Regions from separate parts of the Bradyrhizobium sp. USDA 3315 genome, predicted to be linked through region 1. Evidence: predicted binding sites of a transcription regulator. Region 1 holds the regulator's gene; each other region holds the start of a gene.
The links. The regulator PhoB, encoded in region 1, activates phosphate uptake and scavenging genes when phosphate is short. The targets are predictions, from matches to a motif close to TGTCATNNANCTGTCAT.
Positions count from the first base shown of each region.

Region 2: the regulator PhoB is predicted to act here: its motif matches at 2,018-2,034, upstream of ACVIYL_RS15710 (esterase-like activity of phytase family protein).
Region 3: the regulator PhoB is predicted to act here: its motif matches at 1,982-1,998, upstream of ACVIYL_RS29815 (phospholipase C).
Region 4: the regulator PhoB is predicted to act here: its motif matches at 1,824-1,840, upstream of ACVIYL_RS29010 (OprO/OprP family phosphate-selective porin).

Region 1 covers NZ_JBSRYP010000001.1:2,746,877-2,750,956, forward strand. The annotation lists gene pstB (phosphate ABC transporter ATP-binding protein PstB) at 1-364, shown strand, start outside; gene phoU (phosphate signaling complex protein PhoU) at 471-1,187, shown strand; gene phoB (phosphate regulon transcriptional regulator PhoB) at 1,333-2,043, shown strand; gene ACVIYL_RS12580 (GcrA family cell cycle regulator) at 2,341-2,853, opposite strand; gene ACVIYL_RS12585 (acetylornithine transaminase) at 3,342-4,080, shown strand, end outside.
Region 2 covers NZ_JBSRYP010000001.1:3,414,982-3,419,061, reverse strand. The annotation lists gene ACVIYL_RS15725 (heme/hemin ABC transporter substrate-binding protein) at 1-76, shown strand, start outside; gene ACVIYL_RS15720 (FecCD family ABC transporter permease) at 73-1,173, shown strand; gene ACVIYL_RS15715 (heme ABC transporter ATP-binding protein) at 1,170-1,973, shown strand; gene ACVIYL_RS15710 (esterase-like activity of phytase family protein) at 2,082-3,434, shown strand; gene ACVIYL_RS15705 (enoyl-CoA hydratase-related protein) at 3,813-4,080, opposite strand, start outside.
Region 3 covers NZ_JBSRYP010000001.1:6,380,655-6,384,734, forward strand. The annotation lists gene hydA (dihydropyrimidinase) at 1-670, shown strand, start outside; gene ACVIYL_RS29810 (alpha/beta fold hydrolase) at 716-1,600, shown strand; gene ACVIYL_RS29815 (phospholipase C) at 2,075-3,721, shown strand; gene ACVIYL_RS29820 (cytochrome-c peroxidase) at 3,831-4,080, shown strand, end outside.
Region 4 covers NZ_JBSRYP010000001.1:6,219,916-6,223,995, forward strand. The annotation lists gene ACVIYL_RS29010 (OprO/OprP family phosphate-selective porin) at 164-1,762, opposite strand; gene ACVIYL_RS29015 (DegQ family serine endoprotease) at 2,108-3,466, shown strand; gene ACVIYL_RS29020 (replication-associated recombination protein A) at 3,463-4,080, shown strand, end outside.

The DNA.
Region 1 (4,080 bases):
CGCGCTGTGGAACGAGGTCAAGGACAAGCTGAACGCCTCCGGCCTGTCGCTCTCCGGCGGCCAGCAGCAGCGCCTGTGCATCGCGCGCACCGTGGCGGTGCGTCCCGAGGTGATCCTGTTCGACGAGCCGTGCTCGGCGCTCGACCCGATCTCGACCGCCAAGGTCGAGGAACTGATCCAGGAGCTCTCCGAGGACTACACGATCGCGATCGTCACCCACAACATGCAGCAGGCGGCGCGCGTCTCCGACAAGACCGCCTTCATGTATCTCGGCGAGCTGATCGAGTTCGACGACACCAACAAGATCTTCACCTCACCGAGCGATCGGCGCACCCAGGACTACATCACCGGCCGGTTCGGTTGACCGGCGCATGATCCGGAAAAGTGGAAACCGGTTTTCCGATCAGGTCATGCTAAAATTCAGGACACGAAGCCATGATCCCCGGGATCATGGTTGAGGGAGACAAGCGATGGCTTCTGAACATACCGCCAAGGCATTCGACAGCGACCTGCAGGAGTTGACCCGCCTGGTCGCCGAGATGGGCGGCCTGGTCGAACGGATGATTACCGAGTCGGTCGACGCGCTGATCCGTCGCGACGTCGCGCTCGGCAAGCGCGTGGTCGCCGCCGACATCGAGATCGACAATCTGCAGCGCAACATCGAAGAGCGCGCGGTGCTGACGATCGCGCGCCGCCAGCCGATGGCGATCGACCTGCGTGAGATCGTCAGCGCGATGCGCGTCGCCACCGATCTCGAGCGGATCGGCGACCTCGCCAAGAACATGGGCAAGCGCGTCGCGGCGCTGGAGAGCGATTTCCAGCCGCTGAAGTTGATCCGCGGCCTCGAGCACATGACCGACCTCGTGCTGTCGCAGGTCAAGTCGGTGCTCGACGCCTATGCCGCGCACGACCTGCCGGCGGCGATGAACGTCTGGAAGGGCGACGAGGAGGTCGATGCGATCTGCACCTCGCTGTTCCGCGAACTGCTCACCTACATGATGGAAGATCCGCGCAACATCTCGTTCTGCATCCATCTGATGTTCTGCGCCAAGAACATCGAGCGGATCGGCGATCACGCCACCAATATCGCCGAGACCGTGTTCTACATGATCGAGGGCCAGCAGATCACCGACAAGCGCCCGAAGGGCGACATGACCACTTTTGCCACCACGGTGCCGGGCAACTGAGGCATGATCGGCAAGCACGGAACCGGCAAGAGCGAAACTGGACGATCCTCGCGACAAATCGTTTCCGCGGGGACTATGCTCAAGGAAGTAAGCGTTTCGGTTTGCGTCTGGGCAACGGATCACTACAGAGAAAGAACTTAAACCGATGAGCGCACGCATTCTGGTAGTCGAAGACGAGGAAGCGCTGACGACGCTGTTGCGCTACAATCTCGATGCGGAAGGCTACGATGTCGAGACGGTGGGGCGCGGCGACGATGCGGATACAAGGCTGAAGGAGCGCGTTCCCGACCTCGTGGTGCTGGACTGGATGCTGCCGGGCCTGTCCGGCATCGAACTGTGCCGCCGCCTGCGGGCGCGGCCCGAGACCAAGCAGCTTCCGATCATCATGCTGACCGCGCGCGGCGAGGAAAGCGAGCGCGTGCGCGGGCTTGCCACCGGCGCGGACGATTACATCGTCAAGCCGTTCTCGGTGCCGGAGCTGCTGGCGCGGGTGAAGGGCCTCTTGCGCCGAGCCAGCCCGGAGCGGCTTGCGACCGTGTTGACCTATGGCGACATCGAGCTCGACCGCGAGAAGCGCCGCGTGGCGCGCTCGGGCCGTCCGATCGATCTCGGGCCGACCGAGTATCGCCTGCTTGAATTCTTCCTCGAGCATCCCGGCCGCGTGTTCAGCCGCGAGCAATTGCTCGACAGCGTCTGGGGCCGCGACATCTACATCGATGAGCGCACCGTCGACGTGCATATCGGCCGCCTGCGCAAGCTGCTCAATCCGGGCCGCGAGCAGGATCCGATCCGCACCGTGCGCGGCGCCGGCTACGCGCTCGACGACCGCTTTGCCAAGGCCGAGCCGCAGCCGTAACGGCCATGCGGCACTCATAAACCGCAACACGGCGTCGTCCCGGCGAAAGCCAGGGGACCCATACGCCGCGGCCAGCGCAATCGGCACGCGGCCAGACGGCTTTCTAACAACACCCATTCGTGGTTATGGGTCCCGGCCTGCGCCGGGACGACGCCGGTGATGTAGCGGTAGCCCGGATGGAGCCGACGGGTCGCGCGAACGAGCGCCCCGTTGGCTCCATCCGGGCTGCGTCACACAAAAAAATCCCCGCTTTCGCGGGGATTTGTCTTTGAGGTCTTCCGTCGTTTTCCCGAGTGCTCACTTGATCTGCGGTTTCGCCGACGGCCGGCGGCGATCGGCGGCGGGCTGGTAGGCGACGCGCGAGTGATGCGCGCAATAGGGCAGGCCGGCGAGCGCCTTGCCGCCGCAGAAGAAGAATTCCGGGCTCGAGGGATCGCCGACCGGCCAGTGGCAGGTGGCCTCGTTGAGCTCGAGCAGCGAGAGCCGCTGGCTCATCGGCACCACATTGTCGTAGGAGATCGGATCGGGCTCCATCTCGACCTCGAAGGCGTGCGCCAGCGCGGTGTTGCCGCGCGAGACCGGACGCGCCACCCGCATCATGTGCTGGGCCGGGCGAGCCTTGCGCTGCCGCGGCGCGGCAGTGGAGGGTGCCTTGGCGCGGCCGGAAAGGCCGAGCCGATGCACTTTGCCGATCACGGCGTTTCGCGTCACATTGCCAAGTTCCGCCGCGATCTGGCTGGCCGACAGGCCGGACTCCCAGAGTTTCTTCAGCTGCTCGACGCGATCGTCGGACCAGGTCAATACAGTCATCGCATTCTTCCCTTCGCGTAGCGCCGGCCAATCATTGGAGCGGCGCTGCGAGCCAATCTGGACAAATATCCCTGCGGCCAGAATCCCTTAGCCCTCGCCGGGCACGGTGTTGCGCCCGAACGTTTACGCGAGACACAAAGGCTACTTAGAGGGTCCAGTACCGCCGCACGAGATGTCGTACCCGACAGGCCAAACGCTACAATATGGCGTGACTCTGGCGCAAGAGTCCGCGGTCGTGCGTCCACATGTTCCCACACAGTTAAGCATCGCGATGAGGCTTTTCCACCGCACCGGAATGCTCCGGATTGCGCTCGTTTCGCATTGCAGGAAGGCCACTTCGTAGCGATTGACACTTACCGACCGCAGCATAGAATGCCCGCCACGTGCCGCCCGCAAAGGCGGCCGTTTTGTTTTCCGAAGCTGGCCGTTGCTGCGCTGGCGTCAAGGCGCAGCGGCAATTGTCGGCTTAAAAACCGTCAGTGAACGCCATGACCAACGCTGCCACGTCGCATCTGCTCCCCGTCTTCGCCAGGGTCGATCTCGGCTTCGAGCGCGGTGAGGGCGCCTGGCTGATCGCAACCAACGGAGACCGCTATCTCGATTTCACCTCGGGCGTCGCGGTCAACGCGCTCGGGCATGCGCATCCGCATCTGGTCAAGGCGCTGCAGGAACAGGCGACCAAGCTCTGGCACATGTCGAACCTGTTCAAGAGCCCGGACGGCGAGGCGCTTGCCGCGCGGCTGTGCGAGCAGAGCTTTGCCGACTTCGTGTTCTTCTGCAATTCCGGCGCGGAAGCGATGGAGGGCGTGATCAAGCTGGTCCGCCACTATCACTTCTCCAAGGGCCATGGCGAGCGCTACCGCATCATCACCTTCGAGGGCGCCTTCCACGGCCGCACGCTGGGCACGCTGGCGGCGACAGGCTCGGCGAAATATCTTGAGGGCTTCGGCCCGCCGATGGACGGCTTCGACCAGGTGCCGCATGGCAACATCGAGGCGGTGAAGAAGGCGATCGGCCCGCACACCGCCGGCATCCTGATCGAGCCGGTGCAGGGCGAGGGCGGCGTGCGCTCGGCGCCGCAGGCGTTCTTCAAGGCGCTGCGCGCGCTGTGTGACGAGCACGGCCTGCTGCTCGCCTTCGACGAGGTGCAGACCGGCATGGGCCGCACCGGCGAGCTGTTCGCCTACAAGCGCACCGGCGTCACGCCGGACGTGATGTCGCTGGCCA
Region 2 (4,080 bases), 670 kb from region 1:
CAAGCTTTATCCGGCGCTGGCGCCGGAGGCCGACTACTTCAAGCCGGCAGCGCTGACCGCGAATTGCCGGCAATGAGCGTGCTGGCCGAACGCCGCCGGCGTGCGAAACGACGGCGCGCCGGCATGTCGCTGCGGCCGGCCGCGACACTCACCCTGCTCTGCCTGCTTGCGGCGCTCGCAGGCACCGCCCTCGTCGCCCTGACGGTCGGGGCTGCCGGCATTCCAATGGCTCGGCTTCCGGCGGCGCTTGGGCTTTGGGCTGATCGTGTCGCCAACCCGCTGCTCGCACGCGACCAGCTCGTGGTGTGGTCGATCCGCATCCCGCGGATCGCGGCGGCGGCGATGGTCGGCGGCCTCCTTGCCGTATCAGGCTCGATCATGCAGGGCCTGTTCCGCAATCCCCTCGCCGACCCCGCGCTGGTCGGCGTCTCCTCCGGCGGCGCGTTTGCCGCGGCGGCCGCGATCGTGTTCACCGACAGCCATCTCGGCGAAAGCCTGCGCTTCCTGCAACACCAGCTGCTGCCGATCGCGGCCTTTGCCGGCTCGCTGATCACGACCGTCGTGCTTTACGGCATCGCCAGCCGCGGCGGCCGGACATCGATTGCGATCTTCCTGCTGGCCGGGCTCGCGATCGCCGCGATCGCCAATGCCGGCATCGGCCTTCTGGTGTTCGTCGCCGACGACCGCCAGCTTCGCGACATCACCTTCTGGCTGCTCGGCTCGCTCAGCGGCGCGACCTGGAGCAAGCTCACGGCGCTGGCGCCGGTGCTGGCGGTCGCGCTGGCCGCCTGCCTCTCGATCGCGCGCGGGCTCGACGTGCTGGTGCTCGGCGAGGCGGAGGCGTTCCACAGCGGCGTCGACGTCGAACGGCTGAAGCGGATCTCGATCGTGCTGGTGTCGGCGATGACCGGGGTCGCGGTCTCGGTCTGCGGCGTGGTCGGCTTCATCGGCATCGTGGTGCCGCATCTGTTGCGGCTGGTGATCGGGCCGGCGCATCGGCTGCTGCTGCCGGCCTCCGCGCTGCTCGGTGCCATCCTCCTGGTCGGCGCCGACACCGTGGCGCGCACCATCGTGGCACCCGCGGAAATGCCGATCGGCATCCTGACGGCAGCGATCGGCGCGCCGTTCTTCCTCGCCATGCTGCTGCGGCAGCGCGGACTGGTGTCGCTGTGACGGCCCTGCTCGAAGCGCAGTCGGTAACCATGACGGTCGGCGGCACTGATCTGGTCGATGCGGTGTCGCTGCAGGTCGATGCCGGCGAGATGGTCGCGATCGTCGGTCCCAACGGCGCCGGCAAATCGACCCTGCTGCGGATGCTGTCGGGCGACCTGCGTCCGTCCCGCGGGGCGATCAGGCTGAGGCAGCGCGACTTGCAAACTTACCGACCGCGCGCGCTGGCGCAGCACCGCGCGATGCTGTCGCAGCATGTCAACGTCACCTTCCCGTTCACCGTCGAGGAAATCGTCAGCATGGGCGCCGGCGAAAGCCCGCGTGCCGTGGCGCGGGCGCTGGTCGAGGCGGCGCTCGACGAGGTCGGGCTCGCGCGTTTCCGTTTCAGGCAATTGCCGACACTGTCCGGCGGCGAGCAGCAGCGGGCGCATTTCGCCCGCGTGCTGGTGCAGCTCGCCTGCGGCGAAGCGCTGCATGGACCGGGACTGTTGCTGCTGGACGAGCCGACCTCGAGCCTCGATCTGCGGCACCAGATCGACCTGGTCGAAACGGCCCGGCGGCGCGCCGCCCGCGGCACCGCGGTGATCGCGATCCTGCACGACCTCAACCTCGCGATGCGGTTCGCCGACCGCATCCTGCTGCTGCACCGCGGCCGGCTTGCCGTCGACGGCGACCGTACGGCGGCGATGAAGGCCGAGACGCTGCGCGAGATCTTCGAGATCGACGCTGCGATCGCCTATACCGGAAACGGCGTGCCGTTCCTGCTGCCGCAGACGATGCAGCCGGCGGGCAAGGCGACGTAACGCCGCAAGCCTTATCCCGCCGCAACATCCGCGGTTCACAAAACTGTCAGCCGGCTGTAACAGGCGGCTCGGAGAACACCGCATCGTTTATCCTTTGGGAGATCAACCATGCGCCTGTCCCTGCTCTGCTCCGTCGCCTCGATCCTGCTCGCCACATCGGCATTCGCGCAGGGTGAGGGCGAATTCCCGGCGACGCTGGCGGGACACGCCGTGATGCCGGCGGAGAGCTTCATCGACGCGCCCGCCGACGCCCCTGATGATCTGAAGACCTCGGGCAAATACACCACCGGCAAGCGCGTCGACGCCATCGGCACCGTGATGGGCAAATCGTACGAGCGGCCGACCGGCGTGTCGCTGCCGTTCAAGGGCCAGCCGCTGCAGGGCCATTCCGGCATCAAGGTGATGCCCGACGGCTCGTTCTGGGTGATCACCGACAACGGCATGGGCTCGCGCTACAACTCGGCGGACTCGATGCTGTACCTGAACCGGCACAAGATCGACTGGGCGAGCGGCAAGATCGAGCGTCAGGAGACCGTGTTCCTGCACGATCCCGACAGGAAGGTGCCGTTCCGCATCGTCCACGAGGACACCGCCAAGCGCTATTTGACCGGTGCCGATTTCGACACCGAGGGCTTCCAGATCATCAACGACATTTTCTGGATCGGCGATGAATTCGGGCCCTACATCCTCAAGGCCGACAAGACCGGCAAGATCCTCGCCGTGTTCGAGACCGTCGCCGACGGCAAGCCGGTGCGCTCGCCGGATCACTGGGCGGTGCAGTCGCCCGGCGCGCCCGGCGCCAGCTACACCAATGTCAACCTGCGCCGCTCCAAGGGCTATGAAGGTTTTGCTTCCTCCATGGACGGCAAGTTCCTTTACGGCCTGCTCGAGGGGCCGCTGTGGGATGCCGACAAGAAGGATTGGGAGAAGGTCGACGGCAAGGAGGCCTCACGCATCCTGGAATTCGACGTCGCAGCGGAGAAGTTCACCGGACGCTACTGGCAGTATGTGTTCGAGCAGAACGGCAATGCGATCGGCGACTTCAACATGATCGATCCGGCCCAGGGCCTCGTGATCGAGCGCGACAACGGCGAAGGCACCGCCGACAAGGCCTGCCCGCAAGGCCAGCGCGGCGAGAACTGTTTTCCTGATCTCGCCAAGTTCAAGCGCGTCTACAAGATCGAGCTGTCGGATGCCAATGTCGGCAAGCCGGTGCGCAAGATCGCCTATATCGACCTGATGAAGATCCGCGATCCCAACAAGAAGGCGCGCAAGCCGCTCAACGACGGCGTCTACACTTTCCCGTTCTTCACCATCGAGAATGTCGACCGGGTCGACGACACCCACATCATCGTCGGCAACGACAACAACCTGCCGTTCTCCTCGAGCCGCGACCCGAACAAGGCCGATGACGACGAGTTCGTGCTGCTCGAGGTCGGCGACTTCCTGAAGGCGAAGTGAGGCGGCGCTCGCCACCCACAGCAGTGTCGTCGCCCGGCTCGACCGGGCGACCCAGTATTCCAGAGGCGCCCGAGCTCAACGGACAAGCCGCAGCGTACTGGATGCCCCGCTCAAGGCGGGGCATGACAGCGAATATGCGGATAGCGTGATGCTCATCCCGGCACGACGGCCATTCCGTCATCCCCGCGCAAAGGCTACGCCTTTGTCGCTGGAGGCGCGAGCCTTGCGGCGCAATTGCGCCGCTGGGCGAGCCTCGAAGGATGCACGGCCCCCGATGCAGCCGCATGGAGACAGCCGGGCCGCCGCCCTTCGAGACAGCCGCTTTGCGGCCTCCTCAGGGTGACGGCGATACAGCTCAGCGCGCGGCTTCCGTGATCGTCACTCCTTCTTCGTCCGGTAATCTCCGAACGTCGTGTCGCGCTGGTCGAGCTGCGCCTTCACGCTGCCGCCGTCGCGGCGGAAGCCCGCCATGTAGGCCTTGCTGGCCTCGGTCGTGAAGGCCAGTGCCTGGATCTCGGTGCCGGCGCGCATCGCGGCGCGGGCGCCCATGATTTCCATCGCGCGGTGGACGCTACGCTTGTTGAGCTGCTGCAGCTCGATCGGCACCTTGGCCGCGCGCTCGGCGAAATCCAGCGTCTTCGTCTCC
Region 3 (4,080 bases), 3.6 Mb from region 1:
CGAAATCCGGCGCGCGCAGCAAAGGGGCTTGCGGGTCATGGGCGAGACCTGTCCGCAATACCTCATGCTGACCGAAAAGGATCTCGATCAGCTCAACATGGAAGGCGCAAAATACGTCTGCTCGCCGCCGCCGCGCGACGTCGCCAGCCAGCAGGCCTGTTGGGAAGGGCTGCAGCAGAAGGTGTTTTCGGTGTTCTCGTCGGACCATTGTCCGTTCCGTTACGACGACCCGCAGGGCAAGCTTGCGCCGAAGGGACGTACCAGCTTCCGCTGGGTGCCGAACGGAATCCCGGGTGTGGCGACGCGGCTGCCGATCCTGTTCTCCGAAGGCGTGGTGAAGGGACGGATCGACCTCAACAGCTTTGTCACCTTCAGCGCCACCAACCACGCCAAGATCTACGGCCTCTATCCGCGCAAGGGCACCATCGCGGTCGGCTCGGATGCCGACATCGCGCTGTGGGACCCGAAGCGCAAGGTCACGATTCGCCACGAGTTGATCCACGACGGCGCGGACTACACGCCCTATGAGGGGCTCGAGGTCACGGGCTGGCCGGTGCTGACCATGGTGCGCGGTAAGGTCGTCGTCGATAACGGTACGCTCATCGGCGGCAAGGAGCACGGCACCTATCTGCCGCGCGCCAAGCCGTTGAAGGCCGCGACCATTCCGTAACGCGACCAATCCGTAACAAGCAAGGAGAGAGGGCAGGAGATCAACATGCCCTATGCTGTGACAGACGACGGAGTGCGGCTCTATTTCGAGGAGACCGGATCGGGGCATCCGGTGATCCTGGTTCACGAGTTCGCCGGCGACCTGCGCAGCTACGAGCCGCAGATGCGGCACTTCGGCAAGCGCTTCCGGACCATCGCCTACAATGCGCGCGGCTTTCCGCCGTCGGATGTACCGGAGCAGGTCTCGTCCTATTCGCAGGCGCGCGCCGCTGACGATATCCTGGCCGTGCTCGATCACATCGGCGCGCCGAAGGCGCATATCGTTGGTCTGTCGATGGGCGGCTTTGCGACGCTGCATTTCGGATTACGTCACCCTGATCGGGCGCTGTCGCTATGCATCGGTGGCTGCGGCTACGGCGCCGAGCTCGATAAGCGCGAGACGTTTCGCGCCGAGGCCGACGTGATCGCGGGCATGATCCGCAAGGAGGGCATTCCGACCTTCGCCGAGCGCTACGCCTACGGGCCGACCCGCGTGCAGTACGAGAACAAGGACCCGCGCGGCCATGCCGAGTTCAAGGCCATGCTGGCCGAGCATTCGGCGGTGGGATCGGCCAACACCCAGCAGGGCGTACAGAAGGAGCGCCCTTCGCTCTACACGCTGGTCGACGAGATGAAGCGGATCAAGGTGCCGACGCTGATCATCACCGGCGACGAGGATTGGCCTTGCCTGCTGCCGGGCATCCTGATGAAGCAGAGCATCCCGTCGGCCGCGCTCGCGGTGATGCCGAACTGCGGCCACGCCATCAACATCGAGGAGCCCGACGAATACAACCGGATCGTCGGCGAATTCCTGGCGCAGGTCGAGAGCGGCCGCTGGCCGCAGCGCGATCCGCGCGCGGTCAGTGCTTCGATCACGGGAATGAAGGGGTAGGCTTCACGCCGAGTTGAATCGCGGCCTTCATCCGCCACCAGACCAAGCATCCGCGCTTTTCGGGACACATCCCCGGAAGGCGCGGATTTTTTTCGGGCGTGAGCAAGCCGCGACAGCCGGCGGTGCACAACCTGTTCGCATGATTGCTGACTGCTGCAGTCATCTCCAACGCGATCCGTTCAATTCCATGTCTTGTGACCGAAACCGCGTCCACAGATAGCCGATCGCGTGAGACGGAAGAGGAGGGCGTCTGTCATGCGCGCAAAGATTGGTCCCCCGATATCTGCAACCGATGCGGACATGAGCGCGCATCATCGTTCGTCGCATTCATTCGACCGACACAGCGCTGTCATCGGTGGTGGATAACTTGTCGCAGGTCGACGTCATAAATCCTTAAAAATAAAAAGGGGCACTACGGTGAAAGCCAAATTTCTTTCGACGGTCGGAGTCTGTCTGGTTGCTGCCGCTGCGGTGATGTGCAGCGCCGCCGCTCAGGACGACAACAAGGGCAATAACGGCCACGATCATCATCCGCACGACATCCACACCCAAACGCCGATCAAGCATCTCGTCGTCATCTTCAACGAGAACCGCTCGTTCGATCACTACTTCGCAACCTACCCGGTTGCGACCAACCCGACCGGCTCGATTCCGTTCACGGCGAAGCCGCATACGCCGAAGGTCAACAATCTCGCCAGCGCCAATCTGTTGACCAATAACCCGAACACCAATCCGGCCAACGGCACCGGCGCAACCAATCCGTTCCGCCTCGACCGCACCCAGGCCAACACCAAGTCGCAGAACCACGCCTATACGCCCGAGCAGCAGGCGGTCGACAACGGCAAGGAAGACCTGTTTCCGAAATTCACCGGTCGCGGCACCGCCGGCGGCGTCGGCGCGTTCGGCACCAACGGGCAGGTGATGGGCTATTTCGACGGCAACACCGTCACCGCGTTCTGGAATTACGCCCAGAACTTCGCGATGAGCGACAACAGCTGGACCGACACCTTTGGTCCGTCGACGCCCGGCGCGCTCGAGGTCGTGTCCGGCCAGACCAACGGCGCGCAGAACATCGTCGGCTCGTCATCGTCGATCGCCGACGGCCAGGGCGGCCTGACGCTCATCGGTGATACCGACCCTGCCTACGATGCCTGCTCGAGCACGACGAGCCAGGTCTTGATGACCAGCAAGAACATCGGCGACCTGCTCAATGCCGAGCAGATCAGCTGGGGCAGCTTCATGGGCGGCTTCGACCTGACGCTCAAGAACAGCAACGGCACCACCAACTGCGGCCGCAGCACGTTCTCGAGCAACGTCAACGGCACCGTCGTGGACTACATCCCGCACCACGCCTGGTTCCAGTACTACAAGTCGACCGCGAACCCGACCCATGCGCGACCGAGCTCGGTGAATGCGGTCGGACACTCCTATATGCCCGGCAGCAAGACGCTCGATCCGGCCAATCATGCCTACGATCTCGAGGACTTCTATGCTTCGGTGAAGGCCGGCAACTTCCCGGCCGTCTCCTACATCAAGATGCCGGCCTATCAGGACGGTCATCCTGGCAACTCCGATCCGCTCGATGAGCAGGCCGGCAATGTCGAGCTGATCAACTTCCTGCAGAAGCAGAAGGAGTGGGGCGAGACCGCCGTCATCATCACCTATGACGACTCCGACGGCTGGTACGACCACCAGTACCTTGCACCGATCAGCGCCTCGTATGATCCCACCGCCGACCAGGTCAACGGTCCCGGCCAGTGCGGTCGCGGTATCGGCAGGCAGACGCCGCCGAACGGCCTCAACGGCCAGCCGGTAAACGGCCGCTGCGGTCCCGGTACGCGTGTCCCGTTCCTGGTGATCTCGCCCTTCGCCAAGCGGAATTACGTCAGCCACACCCGCATCTCGCAGGCCTCCGTCGTTCGCTTCATCGAGGACAACTGGCTGCACGGCCAGCGTCTCGGCGGCGGCTCGTTCGACGACAACGTCGAATCGATCGCCGACATGTTCGACTTCGAGCGCGGCCACGGCCAGGACCACGAGTACCGGCAGGACACGCTGTTTCTCGATCCGACCGCCGGCACCGTCATCGTCAGCGCGCCGGACGATCACCATCACCACTAACGCCCTTCGGTTCTGATCCAATCAGAACCGAAGCTCTGCCCTGACGCGTTCTGCTCGCGCGAACTGGTCTCCAGTTCGCGCGAAAACGCTTAACGACACTGGATCTGATATGAATGGCCGCACCTTGTGGCTTCTCGGCGCCGGCCTGCTGTGCATGGCCGGCGCCGTTGCGGCCGTCGAGACGCAGGGACTTCCGGGGACCAATCCGAACCCGGTGCAGCTCAGGCGTCCGCCTGTTGCTCCGCTGTCCGCCATGGCGCAGCTCGGCCAGAAGATTTTTTTCGACGCGTCGCTGTCCTCGTCGGGCGCATTGTCATGCGCGTCCTGTCACAGTCCGGACCACGCCTACGGGCCACCCA
Region 4 (4,080 bases), 3.5 Mb from region 1:
ACCCCAACCCTCTCCCCGTAAGAACGGGGAGAGGGAGCGCGGCGCCGTCCTGGTCAATATTCGACCGATCTCATTCAGCTAGAAACGCGTGAACCAAACGCTCGATGAAAACGGCCGGAGCGATGCCCCGGCCGTCTATGAGTTGGTCTCAGCTCCGATCAGATCAGAACGCAACCTGCGTACGCAGCGCGACCGCGTCGAACTTCGAGCCGACGTCCGCAGCCGAGGTCGCCGAGGCCTGCTTGGCGATATCGCCGTGCAGATAGTTCAGCATGAAGCGGACGTTGTTGTTGACGTACCAGTTCAGTGCGGCGGTGTAGACGGTCTGCCGTCCACCCGCGATGCCGACCGCCTGCGCGATCTGATCGTTGAGGTCCATCGTGCTGACGCGGCCGGCGATTTCCCAGGCGCCCCAGCCGCCGCCCGCGAGCGAGAACGGATCATGCGGCTTGATCCCGCTGTAGGAGGCCGTCGCCGGGTTGTAGGCGTGATTCTCGCCGGTCAGCACATAGCCGACCTGCGCGTAACCGCCGTCGAACTTCAGGCTCGGCGCGCCGAACGGCGGCAGTCCGGTGTTCGCGGAGCGATCGACATTGAACCAGTAATATTCGCCCTGTGCGATGAACGGGCCATAGGTCGCTGCCGCCTCGACGCCGTAGACCTGCGCGCCGGAGACGTTGGCGATCGCACCGGTCGAGATCAGCGTCGTCGGATCGATGCGCAGCTCGGGCCGGTCGCTGAGCGTGAGCGTCTGCGCCTGCGTGAGCTGGTTGCGCGGCGGCTGCACCAGCCATTCCGCATCGGCGCCAATGTGCACCGAATAATTCTTGCCGCTGATCGGATTGCCGGCGACGCGGATGACCCCGCCATACTGCTCGGACGTGCCGGCCGGCGAGGCGGAGGACGCGGAGTGGATGGCGCCCGACGTCGGTCCGGTGACATAGCCGCCGATCCAGAACTGGTCGTTCCACCAGCGGGTGCCGGCGGCCGAACGGAAGTCACCGGCGGCGATGTTCTGGGCGATGATGCCGACCGAGGCGCGCTCCATGAACAGGATGTCGTTGGAGCTGGTCGCTTCGTCGAGCGTCCACGGCACGTCCATGATGCCGCCTTCGATCGCCATCTTGCCGCCGAACGGCTTGAAGCCGGTGTAGCTCAAATACGCATTCTCGATGCCCGAGGTGCCGCCGCCGGGCAGCGATCCCGGAGCCGCGCCGCCGAAGCCGTCGGACGAGCCGCCGAAATCGTAGATCAGCGAGTAATTCCAGTCACCGAAGAACTTGCCGACGATGCCGATGCGCGCGCGGCGGACGTTCTCGCCGCTGTCGAGCTTCTGCGGTGAGGTGCCTGCGGTGTTCGGGCGATAGTCGTAGCCGCCGACATCCCAGTGCACGCGGCTCGTGATCGCAACGCAGTTCTGTTCGTCCGCGGTGCAGATCGTCGGCCGGTTGTTCGGCATCGTCACCACGACGCCGGACGGCGCGACCGGGCCCTTCACCGGGATCGCGGCGTTGGCGCTCGCCACCCGCGCGGCCTTGGCATCCGCCGCCTTCGCATTGGCGTTTGCGCTGGCTGCGCTTGCGGTATTGGCGTTGGTCTGCTTCTGCAGTTTGTCGAGCTTCTGCTCGAGCATCTTCAGCTGCTGCTTCAGCAGCGCGATCTCCGCATCGCTGCCGCCTCCGGCCGATTGCGAATAGGCCGGCGAGGCGGCAAGCGCCCCTGCCAGGCCTATGGCGATTGCACTGACTTTTGTTGCACCCATTGTGCACCCCTGTTGTGTTTGAATTCCCCACTCACTCACTGAACGGTCCTAGGAGCGTATCGTGACTGACGCACGACAGTGCTTCCGGGCATCGCAGTTCCGCTTGTGGTCCGCAGGCAACAAGCGGAGCGGCGCAGTGAGATGACAGCCATCATAGAAGCTTGGCGGCGCGCTTCAACGCGGCCGCTGCGGGTTGTGCACCGGTACGGCGGGGGGCCAGTTATCCGGCCGGGCGCCCTTCAATTGCCCGGCGAACACGCCTATATTCCGGCGTTTCCACGAGAGGTGAGAATGCTCCGACCTGTCCGCTTTGCTGCCGTATCCGCTCTGTGCACGTTGGCCTTCATGGGGAATCTTTCCGCAGCCGCGGCCCAGGACCGCCGCGTGCCGTCCTCGCAGGCCGAGCTGCAATTGTCCTATGCGCCGATCGTGCAGCGGGTGCAGCCGGCGGTGGTCAATGTTTACGCCGCCAAGACCGTGCAAAACCGCAATCCATTTCTGGATGACCCGATTTTTCGCCGCTTCTTCGGCGTGCCGGGACAGCAGCCCGAGCAGATGCAGCGCTCGCTCGGCTCCGGCGTGATGGTCGACGGCTCCGGCCTCGTAGTCACAAACAATCACGTGATCGAGGGCGCCGATCAGGTGAAGGTCTCGCTCGCCGACAAGCGCGAATACGAGGCCGAGATCGTGCTGAAGGACAGCCGTACCGACCTCGCGGTGCTGCGCCTGAAGGACACCAACAAGGAGAAGTTCGCGACCCTCGACTTCGCCAATTCCGACCAACTGCAGGTCGGTGACGTCGTGCTCGCGATCGGCAATCCGTTCGGCGTCGGCCAGACCGTGACGCACGGCATCATCTCGGCCCTGGCGCGCACTCAAGTCGGGATCACGGATTATCAATTCTTCATTCAGACCGACGCCGCGATCAATCCCGGCAATTCCGGCGGCGCGCTGGTCGACATGACGGGCCGGCTCGCCGGCATCAACACTGCGATCTTCTCGCGCTCCGGCGGCTCGCAGGGCATCGGCTTTGCGATCCCCGCCAACATGGTGCGCGTCGTGGTGGCCTCCGCCAAGAGCGGCGGCAAGAATGTGAAGCGGCCATGGCTCGGCGCGCGGCTGCAGGCGGTGACGCCGGAGATTGCCGAGACGCTCGGGCTGAAGCTGCCGTCTGGCGCGCTGGTCGCCAACGTCGCGCCGAACAGCCCGGCGGCGAAGGCGGGCCTGAAGCTCTCCGACCTGATCGTCGGGATCGACGGCACGCCGATCGACGATCCCAACGCGTTCGACTACCGCTTCGCGACCCGTCCGCTCGGCGGCAACGCGGAGATCGAGGTGCAGCGCGCCGGCAAGCCGGTGAAGCTCACCATACCGCTGGAGACCGCGCCCGACACCAACCGCGACGAGATCGTGCTGACCGCGCGCTCGCCGTTCCAGGGCGCGAGGGTCGCCAACATCTCGCCGGCGCTGGCCGACGAACTGCATCTCGACGCCGGTGCCGAGGGCGTGGTGGTGACTGATCTCGCCGGTGACGGCACCGCGGCCAATGTCGGCTTCCAGAAGGGCGACATCATCCTCGCGGTCAACAACGAGAAGATCGTGCGGACCAGCGACCTCGAGAAGGCATCGAAGACGGGGACGCGGGTCTGGCGCATCACGCTGGTGCGCGGCGGCCAGCAGATCAACGTGACGCTCGGCGGATGAGCCCCAAGCAACCGCGAGAGGCCGGCAACCTCTTTGCTGCGGCGGGGATGGAGCAGGACGCGCCGCACCCGCTGCCGGACCGGCTGCGTCCGCGCACGCTGGCCGATGTCGTCGGCCAGGATCACATCCTCGGCCCTGACGGCGCGCTGACGCGGATGCTGGAGACGCGCACGCTGGGCTCGCTGGTGTTCTGGGGACCGCCCGGCACCGGCAAGACCACGGTGGCGCGGCTTCTGGCCGACGCCACCGAGCTGCATTTCGAGCAGATCTCCGCGGTGTTCTCCGGCGTCGCCGATCTCAAGAAGGCGTTCGATGCCGCGCGTGCACGCCGCGAGACCGGCAAGGGCACGCTCCTGTTCGTCGACGAGGTGCATCGTTTCAACCGCGCGCAGCAGGATTCCTTCCTGCCCGTGATGGAGGACGGCACGGTGGTGCTGGTCGGCGCCACCACGGAGAACCCGTCCTTCGAGCTCAACGCGGCGTTGCTGTCGCGCGCCCGCGTGCTGGTGTTTCACTCGCTCGATACGGCGGCGATCGAGAAACTGTTCGCCAATGCCGAGAAGATCGAGGGCAAGCCGCTGCCGCTCGATGCCGAAGCCCGCGCCGTGCTGGTG